Regions from separate parts of the Streptomyces sp. ActVer genome, predicted to be linked through region 1. Evidence: riboswitches for the same ligand, from Rfam matches in the RefSeq annotation. Region 1 holds a riboswitch; the other holds the start of a gene.
The links. Region 1 has a riboswitch for thiamine pyrophosphate ahead of thiC (phosphomethylpyrimidine synthase ThiC). Riboswitches for the same ligand answer to the same signal wherever they lie in the genome.

Region 1 (4,505 bases):
AGTACTCGTGAGGTTCCAGGGACAGTTCCTCGCGCATGCCCCGCCGGGCCACCGCGTACAGGTCGGGTGCGCTCCTTCCGGACGAGTCGATGTGCCGTGACATGCCCTCGTTGACGGAGGAGTTCCAGACACCGGGCGCCATACGGACCCGGTCGCTTCGCTGGCTCACGACCACCATGTCGTCGGCGGTCACCACCGCGACGTTCACGGCGAAGCTGCACTGCAGGAATGCGGGTGCCGACAGCGGATCGTCCGGGTCGAGATAGCGGGACCGCGGGCTTGTTCCGTCGGGCAGACGCCGGTCGAGCTGTTGAGCCGCCAGGAAGGTGAAGTAGTCCGTCGGACGCAGGCGCAGATGGACTTCGGGGTGCTCGTCGAGCGCGGTTCGGGACACGTCGAGCGATTCGACCGCGTAGCGAGGACCGTTCCACAACGGTGCCCGGCCCTCCGTCCGCGCACGCGTGTTCTCCTCCTCGAGTTCGGCCCGCCAGCCGGCCATGTCCGAAGGCAGCTCGATCTCCTCGTCGAGCACTTGGACATAGACGGATTCAGGGGATATGAAGAACTCACCGTCCCCTTCGACGATCAGGGCCGAGGTGTGAAGTGGCCCCAGGGAGAAGGTTCTCCACGCCGGGCTGGACTCTTCCCGCTGCCGCAGGGTGCGTACGGCACGGGTCGAGCGGGTTCGCAGCCTGTACCAGCCGTTCTGCAGGGGTTGCTGGAACAGCACTGCGAACAGCATCCCCAGCACAGCGCCGACAACCCCGTTGGCCACATCGATCCCGCCCATGCCAGGCAGGGTAGGGAAGTTGATCACGTCATGCGCGATCTTCTCTCTACCGTTACGACTTGGAGCAAGGCGTCGTGTTTCTCCGCAGGGCCCCGGCCTGGCCGGCCGGGGCCTCGGAGAAGGGTCGGACAGCGCACCGGAGTCAGTCGGCCATGGGCAGGTACACCCTGTTCCCGCTCGCCGCGAACTCCTTCGACTTCTGGAGCATTCCCTCGGCGACCTCTTCGGCCGTCGCTCCCGCAGCCGCCGTGCCGCCGAACTGCTCGGTGATGCTGTGGCTGATCTTCATCGAGCAGAACTTCGGCCCGCACATGGAGCAGAAGTGCGCTGTCTTGGCGGGCTCGGCCGGGAGGGTCTCGTCGTGGAACTCCCGGGCCGTGTCGGGGTCGAGGGCCAGGTTGAACTGGTCCTCCCAGCGGAACTCGAAGCGGGCGTCCGACAACGCGTCGTCCCACTCCTGTGCGCCCGGATGTCCCTTGGCGAGGTCCGCCGCATGGGCCGCGATCTTGTAGGTGATGACGCCCGTCTTGACGTCGTCACGGTTGGGCAGGCCCAAGTGCTCCTTGGGCGTGACGTAGCAGAGCATGGCCGTGCCCCACCAGGCGATCATCGCGGCACCGATGCCGGAGGTGATGTGGTCGTACGCCGGCGCGACGTCCGTCGTCAGCGGGCCGAGCGTATAGAACGGAGCTTCATCACAGATCTCCTGCTGAAGGTCGATGTTCTCCTTGATCTTGTGCATCGGGACATGCCCCGGGCCCTCGATCATGGTCTGTACGTTGAAACGCTTCGCGACCCTGTTGAGTTCCCCGAGCGTCCTCAACTCCGCGAACTGTGCTGCGTCGTTGGCGTCCGCGATCGACCCGGGCCGCAGCCCGTCGCCCAGCGAGTACGTGACGTCGTACGCCGCGAGGATCTCGCAGAGTTCCTCGAAGTTCTCGTACAGGAACGACTCCTTGTGGTGCGCCAGGCACCAGGCCGCCATGATCGAGCCGCCGCGCGAGACGATGCCGGTCTTGCGGTTCGCCGTAAGCGGGACGAACGGCAGCCGCACGCCCGCGTGGACAGTCATGTAGTCCACGCCCTGCTCGGCCTGCTCGACGACCGTGTCCTTGTAGATCTCCCAGGTGAGCTCCTCGGCCCGCCCGTCGACCTTCTCCAGCGCCTGGTAGAGCGGGACCGTGCCGATGGGGACGGGGGAGTTTCGCAGCACCCACTCGCGGGTGGTGTGGATGTTGCGGCCGGTGGACAGGTCCATGACCGTGTCGGCGCCCCAGCGGGTCGCCCAGGTCATCTTCTCGACCTCCTCCTCGATGGAGGAGGTGACCGCAGAGTTGCCGATGTTGGCGTTGACCTTCACCAGGAACCGCTTGCCGATGATCATCGGCTCGATCTCCGGGTGGTTGACGTTGGCCGGCAGCACGGCCCGGCCCGCCGCGATCTCCTCGCGGACGACCTCGGGAGAAACGTTCTCCCGGATGGCCACGTACTCCATCTCCGGCGTGACCTCACCCCGCCTGGCGTACGCGAGTTGCGTCACCGCCTGTCCGTCACGGCTGCGCCGGGGCTGGCGCGGACGCCCCGGGAAGACCGCGTCGAGGTTGCGCAGTCCGCCGCGCGGCGAGGTGTGCTTGATCCCGTCGTCCTCGGGGCGGACGGGTCGGCCCGCGTACTCCTCGGTGTCACCGCGGGCGATGATCCAGTTGGCCCGGAGGGCTCCGAGACCCCTGCGTACGTCGGTGTCGACGGTCGGATCGGTGTACGGGCCTGAGGTGTCGTACAGAGTGACCGACTGCCCGTTGGTGAGGTGCACCTGACGGACCGGCACCCGCAGGTCGGGGCGCGAACCCTCGACATACGCCTTGTGCCAGCCGATGGACTTCCCGGCCTCGCCGTTCTCGGGCGAAGCAGTCACTCCACCGCTCTCGGCCGAGACAAACGCCCCGTCCGTCAGGCTGGAGGCAGGCGTGCGTGCATCCTTGTTGGTCATGAGACCTACTCCCTACGCCGGCATTACCCGGTAACAGGTTCGGCGGTCGACGCAGCGATTTCCGTTCCGGCGATGTTCCACGTGAAACATCGCGTCTACGGAGGCCAGCGCCCTCTCAGCCCGGTGCTCCGAGCTCCCGCGTGTGCAAAGGTGCCCCCACGCTAGCGTCAGATGTGGCGCGGTGAACAGTGGGCCCGGGCCGCTCTTGCGATGATCGGTCGGTGACCACGACGCAACAGCCCCCACTCCGGCCGTCCGAACCGCCCCACGGACACGGTCACGACGGCCATGGGCACGGCGGCGGCCCAGGGCACGGACCCCACGGCCCCGGGTCGGGCGGCGGCGGAGACCGGCCCGGCGGTGGTGACGGCGGTGGACCGGGTGGCGGCGGGCACGGCCACTCGCACAGTCACGGACCCGCGGCACCCGTCTCGACGCATCTGCGCAAGGTCATCGCGGCCGTGCTGATCCCCTTCGCGGCGGCGGTCGTCGTCGGCCTCGTGGTGCTCTGGCCCGGCGGCGCCCCGGGGCACGAACGCACCGGTGTCGGCTTCGACCGGCAGACCCAGCAGGCCACGGTGACCAAGGTCGACAAGGTCGACTGCAAGTCGGTGAACGCTTCGGGGGAGACGCCGACCGGGGACACGTCGACCGCCGAGGGCTCGTCGGCGCAGCAACAGGCGTCCGGCAGCTGCAAGAAGGCGACGGTCCGGGTCGACACCGGCAAGGACAAGGGCCGTACGTTCACGGAGATCGTCCAGCCGGACTCCTCGCGGCAGCTGGAGCAGGGCCAGAAGGTGATCGTCGCGTATGCGCCGGACGCCCCCAAGGAGCTCCAGTACTCGGTCACCGACGTGAACCGCAAGCTCCCGATGACGGTGCTCGCCGGCATCTTCGCCGTCGCCGTGGTCCTGGTGGGCCGGATGCGCGGTGTCATGGCACTGGTCGCACTGGCCGCCAGCTTCCTCATCCTGACGTTCTTCATCCTCCCCGCAATCCTGCAGGGCTCGAACCCCCTGGCCGTGGCGGTGGTCGGGGCGAGCGCCATCATGCTGATCGCGCTCTATCTGTGCCATGGGCTGTCGGCCCGTACGTCGGTGGCGGTGCTCGGCACCCTGCTCTCCCTGTTGCTGATCGGGCTGCTCGGCTCGCTGTTCATCGACTGGGCCTCGCTGACCGGCAACACGGACGACAACACCGGTCTGATCCACGGGCTGTACCCGTCCATCGACATGAGCGGCCTGCTGCTCGCGGGCATCATCATCGGTTCGCTGGGTGTGCTCGACGACGTGACGGTGACGCAGACGTCTGCGGTCTGGGAGCTGCACGAGGCCAATCCGACGATGGGCCGGCGCGGGCTGTACCGCGCGGGCATCCGTATCGGCCGCGACCACATCGCGTCGGTCGTCAACACGCTCGTCCTCGCGTACGCGGGCGCCGCGCTACCGCTGCTGCTGCTGTTCTCCATCGCGCAGAGCAGCGTGGGGACGGTGGCCAACAGCGAGTTGGTCGCCGAGGAGATCGTGCGCACGCTCGTCGGCTCGATCGGACTGGTCGCCTCCGTGCCGGTGACCACGGTCCTCGCCGCCCTGGTGGTCTCGGCGGACCGCCCGGGCCCCGCCGCCCCGGCACAACAGGAACAGCCGCAGCCCCAGCCCCAGTCGGACGCCAGGGCTCCTCTGCGTGGCGGGAGCGGCCGCCGCCGCAAGCACTGAACCCGGTCCC
Region 2 (4,505 bases), on a different contig from region 1:
CGTGCCCGACCATGGGGTCTCCCCGGCCGGAGGCTGGGGAAGGGTCCTGAAGGGTCGTATCCACGCAGGTGAGTGTACGAGCCGCCACTGTCAACGCCGCCCGCACGGGCGATTCCGGGGCGGTACTGCAGCCGAGCTGTGACGGACGTCGCACCGTGACCGATACCGTGCGGCGCCTGGATTCAGACAGGTGTTCAGGCCAAAAGTCAGAAAGCGGGCCTTTCCGGGTCCAATCGGGCGACACCCTCCACTGGAGACGACGCCTCGGCGAAGTGGCGGCGCGGGATGCGCCCCGCGCGGTACGCGAGCCGGCCCGCCTCGACCGCGTGCCGCATGCCCTCGGCCATCAGCACCGGCTCCTGTGCCCGGGTCACGGCCGAGGCGAGCATCACACCGGCGCACCCCAGCTCCATGGCGAGCGCGGCGTCCGACGCCGTACCGGTGCCCGCGTCCAGGATCACCGGCACGCGCGCGTGCTCCACGATCAGCTGGAAGTTGTGCGGGTTGCGGATGCCGAGCCCGGACCCGATCGGCGAGCCGAGCGGCATGACCGCGGCGCACCCCACGTCCTCCAGCTTGCGGGCGAGCACCGGGTCGTCGTTCGTGTACGGGAGGACCGTGAAGCCGTCGTCGACCAGGGTCTCGGCTGCGTCGAGCAGTTCGATCGGGTCGGGCAGCAGGGTGCGCTCGTCGGCGATGACCTCCAGCTTGACGAGGTCCGTGCCGAGCGCCTCACGCGCGAGCCGGGCCGTCAGGACGGCCTCCCCGGCGGTGAAACAGCCCGCCGTGTTGGGCAGCACGCGGATGCCCAGCCGATCCAGCACGGACAGGACCGAGCCGTGGGCCCTGGGGTTCACGCGGCGCATCGCGACCGTTGTCAGTTCGGTGCCGGACGCGACGAGCGAGCGTTCCAGGACGTCGAGGCTGGGCGCGCCACCGGTGCCCATGATCAGACGGGACGTGAAGGACGTACCGCCGAGGACGAAGGGATCGTCGGCCATGGGTCAGCCTCCTTGGACGGCGGTGAGGACTTCGACGCGGTCTCCCTCGGAGAGGAGGGTCTTCGACCACTGCGCGCGCGGGACGACGGTTTCGTTGAGTGCGGCGGCGACACCGGAGGGGGCCGTGGTGAGCGCGGCGACGAGGGTGTCGAGGGCGGTGTCCGGGGCGAGCTGCCGCCGCTCCCCGTTGACGAAGATGCTCATACTCATGCGCGCTGCTCCGAGAGTGCGGCGGCGCCGAACCGCCTGGGTGTGAACGGGCGGGCCTCGTCGGGGAGTTCACCGGTGGTCAGGGCGTGCGCCATCACGTCCCCGGTGACGGGCGTGAGGAGTACGCCGTTGCGGTAGTGGCCGGTCGCCAGCAGCAGACCGGGGAGTTCGGTCGGGCCGAGCAGGGGCGCGTTGTCGGGGGAGCCCGGACGCAGTCCGGCCCGCGTCTCGGTGAGCGGCAGCTCGGTGATGCCGGGGACGAGTTCGTGGGCGTCCCGCAGCAGCTCGTACACCCCGCCCGCGGTCACCGTGGTGTCCCAGCCCAGCTCCTCGCTGGTCGCGCCGACGACCAGTTCGCCGCTCTCCCGCGGCACCAGATAGATGTGGTTGCCGCGGACGACGGCACGCACGCTACGGCTGAGGAAGGGCGCGAACCGCTTCGGGACCGTCAGCCGCAGCACCTGTCCCTTCACGGGGCGCACCGGCGGCAGCACGTTGTCGGGGACGCCCGCGAAGCGTCCGCTGAGACTGCCCGCGGCGAGGACGACCTGGCCCGCCGACAGCTCGGTGCCGTCCGACGTCACGACTCCGGTGGCCCGGTCCCGTACGACGGTCAGGCGGTCGGCCCACGTCCGGTGGAAGGCCACTCCGGCCCGCTCGCAGGCCGTGACCAGGGCCCCGGCGAGCCGCCGCGGATCGATCTGGTGGTCGCCGTCGACCCGCAGCCCGCCGCGCACGCCCGGCGCGAGCATCGGCTCCAGACGCCGGCACTCACGGCCGCTGAGCCACTCCGACTCCAGGCCCGACCGGCGTTGCAGGGCGTGCACTTCGCGCAGATGGGCGCGGTCGTCGGCGTCGAGCGCGACGGCCAGCGCGCCGCACTGCCGGTATCCGACGTCCTGGCCGGTCGCCTCGGTCAGCTCGACCGCGAAGTCCGGATAGCGGCGTGCCGAGGCCAGATTGAGGCCGAGGAGGGTCTGCTCGCCGTAGTGGAGTTCGGTGACGGCGGCCAGCATCCCGGCCGCGACCTGCGCGGCGCCGCCGCCGGGCTCCGGGTCCACGAGCGCGGTCGTGAACCCGTGCTGCGCGGCCCGCCAGGCCGTGACCAGGCCGATGATCCCGCCCCCGACGACCAGGACGTCTGAGGTGCGCCTCGCATCGGTTGCATCGGTTGTGCCGGGTGTAACGGATGTCTCCGGTGTACGCGACATGGGCGTCCAGCCCCTCCCTTCGCCGGCATGACCCGGATCAGGTTCGTACGGTCGGAGGCCGTCCCAGCCTCCCTCTCAGCCCGGTGCGTCCGGACTCCCGCGAGTGCTTTACGTTGGCCACCCTAGCCCTTCGCCCCAACAGCCTGTAAGGGAGCCTTCACGCATGGCCCGCTCGCTCGACGGACTCTCCCTCGCCCCGGTCGCCGACCAGGCGCCGGGTCAGGTGGGCACCCGCACCCGGTTTGCCTACCACGAGAAGGACGGCGAGATCTGGGCCGAGTACGCGGGCGGCGACGTCGTACGCGGTCATCTCGTGGGCACGCGCGCGGGCGACCGGCTCGACTTCCGGTACGTGCAGCTGAAGGTGGACGGCACCACCTCGTCCGGGCACTGCGTCTCCCTGGTCCTCGAACTGCCCGACGGGCGGGTGCGCCTGGAGGAGACCTGGGAGTGGGAGTCCCAGGAGGGCAGCGGGACAAGTGTGGTCGAAGAGGTCACCGCGGACTGACGCTGTGCAACAGCTCACCGATCGCGCCCCCTGACCGACGATTTCACCTGTGTCTATGGTGATCGTGTGAGTGAGCAGACGCAGCGACGGAGCCCGGCGGCGCGACGGAGCGCCGTGATCGTCGGGGCGGGCATGGCCGGCGTACAGACCGCCGTCGCCCTGCGGGAACGGGGCTTCACCGGAAGCGTGACCCTGATCGGCGCGGAGCCTCACCAGCCGTACGACCGGCCGCCGCTGTCCAAGGCCGTGCTGCTCGGCAAGGCCGAGGACTCCGCCTTCGACGTCGACTTCGAAGCGCTCGACGTGGAGCTCCGCCTGGGGCTCGAAGTGACCGGCGTGCATCCCTCGCGGCACGAACTCGACACGGTCGACGGCCCGGTTCCCTACGACGTCCTGGTCATCGCCACCGGCGCCGAGCCGATCCAACTGCCGGGCGCCCAGGGCGTACCCGGGGTCCATCTGCTGCGCACGCTCGACGACGCCGCGCGGCTGCGCCCCGTTCTCGCCCGGCAGCACGACATCGTGGTGGTGGGTGCCGGCTGGATCGGCGCGGAGTTCGCCACGGCGGCGCGCGAGGCGGGCTGCGCGGTGACCGTCGTGGAGGCCGCCGACCGGCCGCTCGCCGGTGTGCTGCCCGAGGAGGTGGCCACTCCGATGGCCGCCTGGTACGCGGACAGCGGGGCGGTGCTGCGCACCCACGCGCGCGTGGAGCGCGTCGAGCCCGGCGAGGTGGTGCTCGACGACGGCTCGCGGCTGCCCGCGGGTGCCGTCGTCGTCGGCATCGGGGCGCGGCCCGCCACGGCCTGGCTGGCCGGTTCCGGGATCGAGCTCGGCGCCCGTCGCGAGATCGTCGCGGACGACCACCTGCGCACCTCCGCCCCGGACGTGTACGCGGTCGGAGACTGCGCCTCGTTCCCGTCCGGCCGTTACGGGGAGCGCCTGCTCGTCCACCACTGGGACAACGCCCTCCAGGGCCCGCGCACGGTCGCGGCGAACATCGTCGGCGAGACGTCCGCCGCGTACGACCCCGTGCCGTACTTCTGGTCCGAGCAGTTCGGCCGCTTCGTCCAGTACGCGGGCCATCACGGGTCCGCCGACGCCATGGTCCGGCGCGGTGACCCGGCCGGACCGTCCTGGTCGGTGTGCTGGCTCCGCGAGAGCCGCCTGGTCGCGGTCCTGGCGGTGGGACGGCCACGGGACCTGGCACAGGGCAAGCGGCTGATCGAGGCGGGCACGCCGATGGACTCGGGGCTCCTCTCGGATCCGGCGTTGCCGCTCAAGGGTGCGACGGCCTGAGCGCTCGGCCGTGGCGCTCCGCCGGGCCGCCTGGTCGGAGGGCCGTTCGATGTCTGTGGGCCGTCCGTAGCTGGTCGCGCCCACGCGGCGGAGCCGCACATGTCACAGCCCCGCGCCCCTGACGGGTCGCGGTCCGGGCGCGAGGGGGCCGCGGGGCACCGGGCGTGACACGGTCGCACCGGCCCGGGTACCGACTGTCAGTCCGAGATGGCAGGCTTGTGTCCGTGACCGAGATTGACGCAAAGATCGATGCTCTCGTCCCCGCCTGGCTCACCCTCC

Region 2: linked by a shared signal. The riboswitch ahead of thiO (glycine oxidase ThiO) and the one ahead of thiC (phosphomethylpyrimidine synthase ThiC) in region 1 are both predicted to bind thiamine pyrophosphate.

What each region holds. Positions count from the first base shown of each region.
Region 1 is NZ_JAPWHT010000006.1:39,344-43,848, forward strand. It holds gene O3Q52_RS02145 (hypothetical protein) at 1-790, opposite strand, end outside; gene thiC (phosphomethylpyrimidine synthase ThiC) at 933-2,780, opposite strand; TPP riboswitch at 2,773-2,930, opposite strand; gene O3Q52_RS02155 (YibE/F family protein) at 3,002-4,495, shown strand.
Region 2 is NZ_JAPWHT010000135.1:9,877-14,381, reverse strand. It holds gene pknB (Stk1 family PASTA domain-containing Ser/Thr kinase) at 1-13, opposite strand, end outside; gene O3Q52_RS22620 (thiazole synthase) at 207-1,001, opposite strand; gene thiS (sulfur carrier protein ThiS) at 1,005-1,205, opposite strand; gene thiO (glycine oxidase ThiO) at 1,208-2,422, opposite strand; TPP riboswitch at 2,420-2,533, opposite strand; gene O3Q52_RS22605 (hypothetical protein) at 2,586-2,930, shown strand; gene O3Q52_RS22600 (NAD(P)/FAD-dependent oxidoreductase) at 3,063-4,226, shown strand; gene O3Q52_RS22595 (Rv2175c family DNA-binding protein) at 4,451-4,505, shown strand, end outside.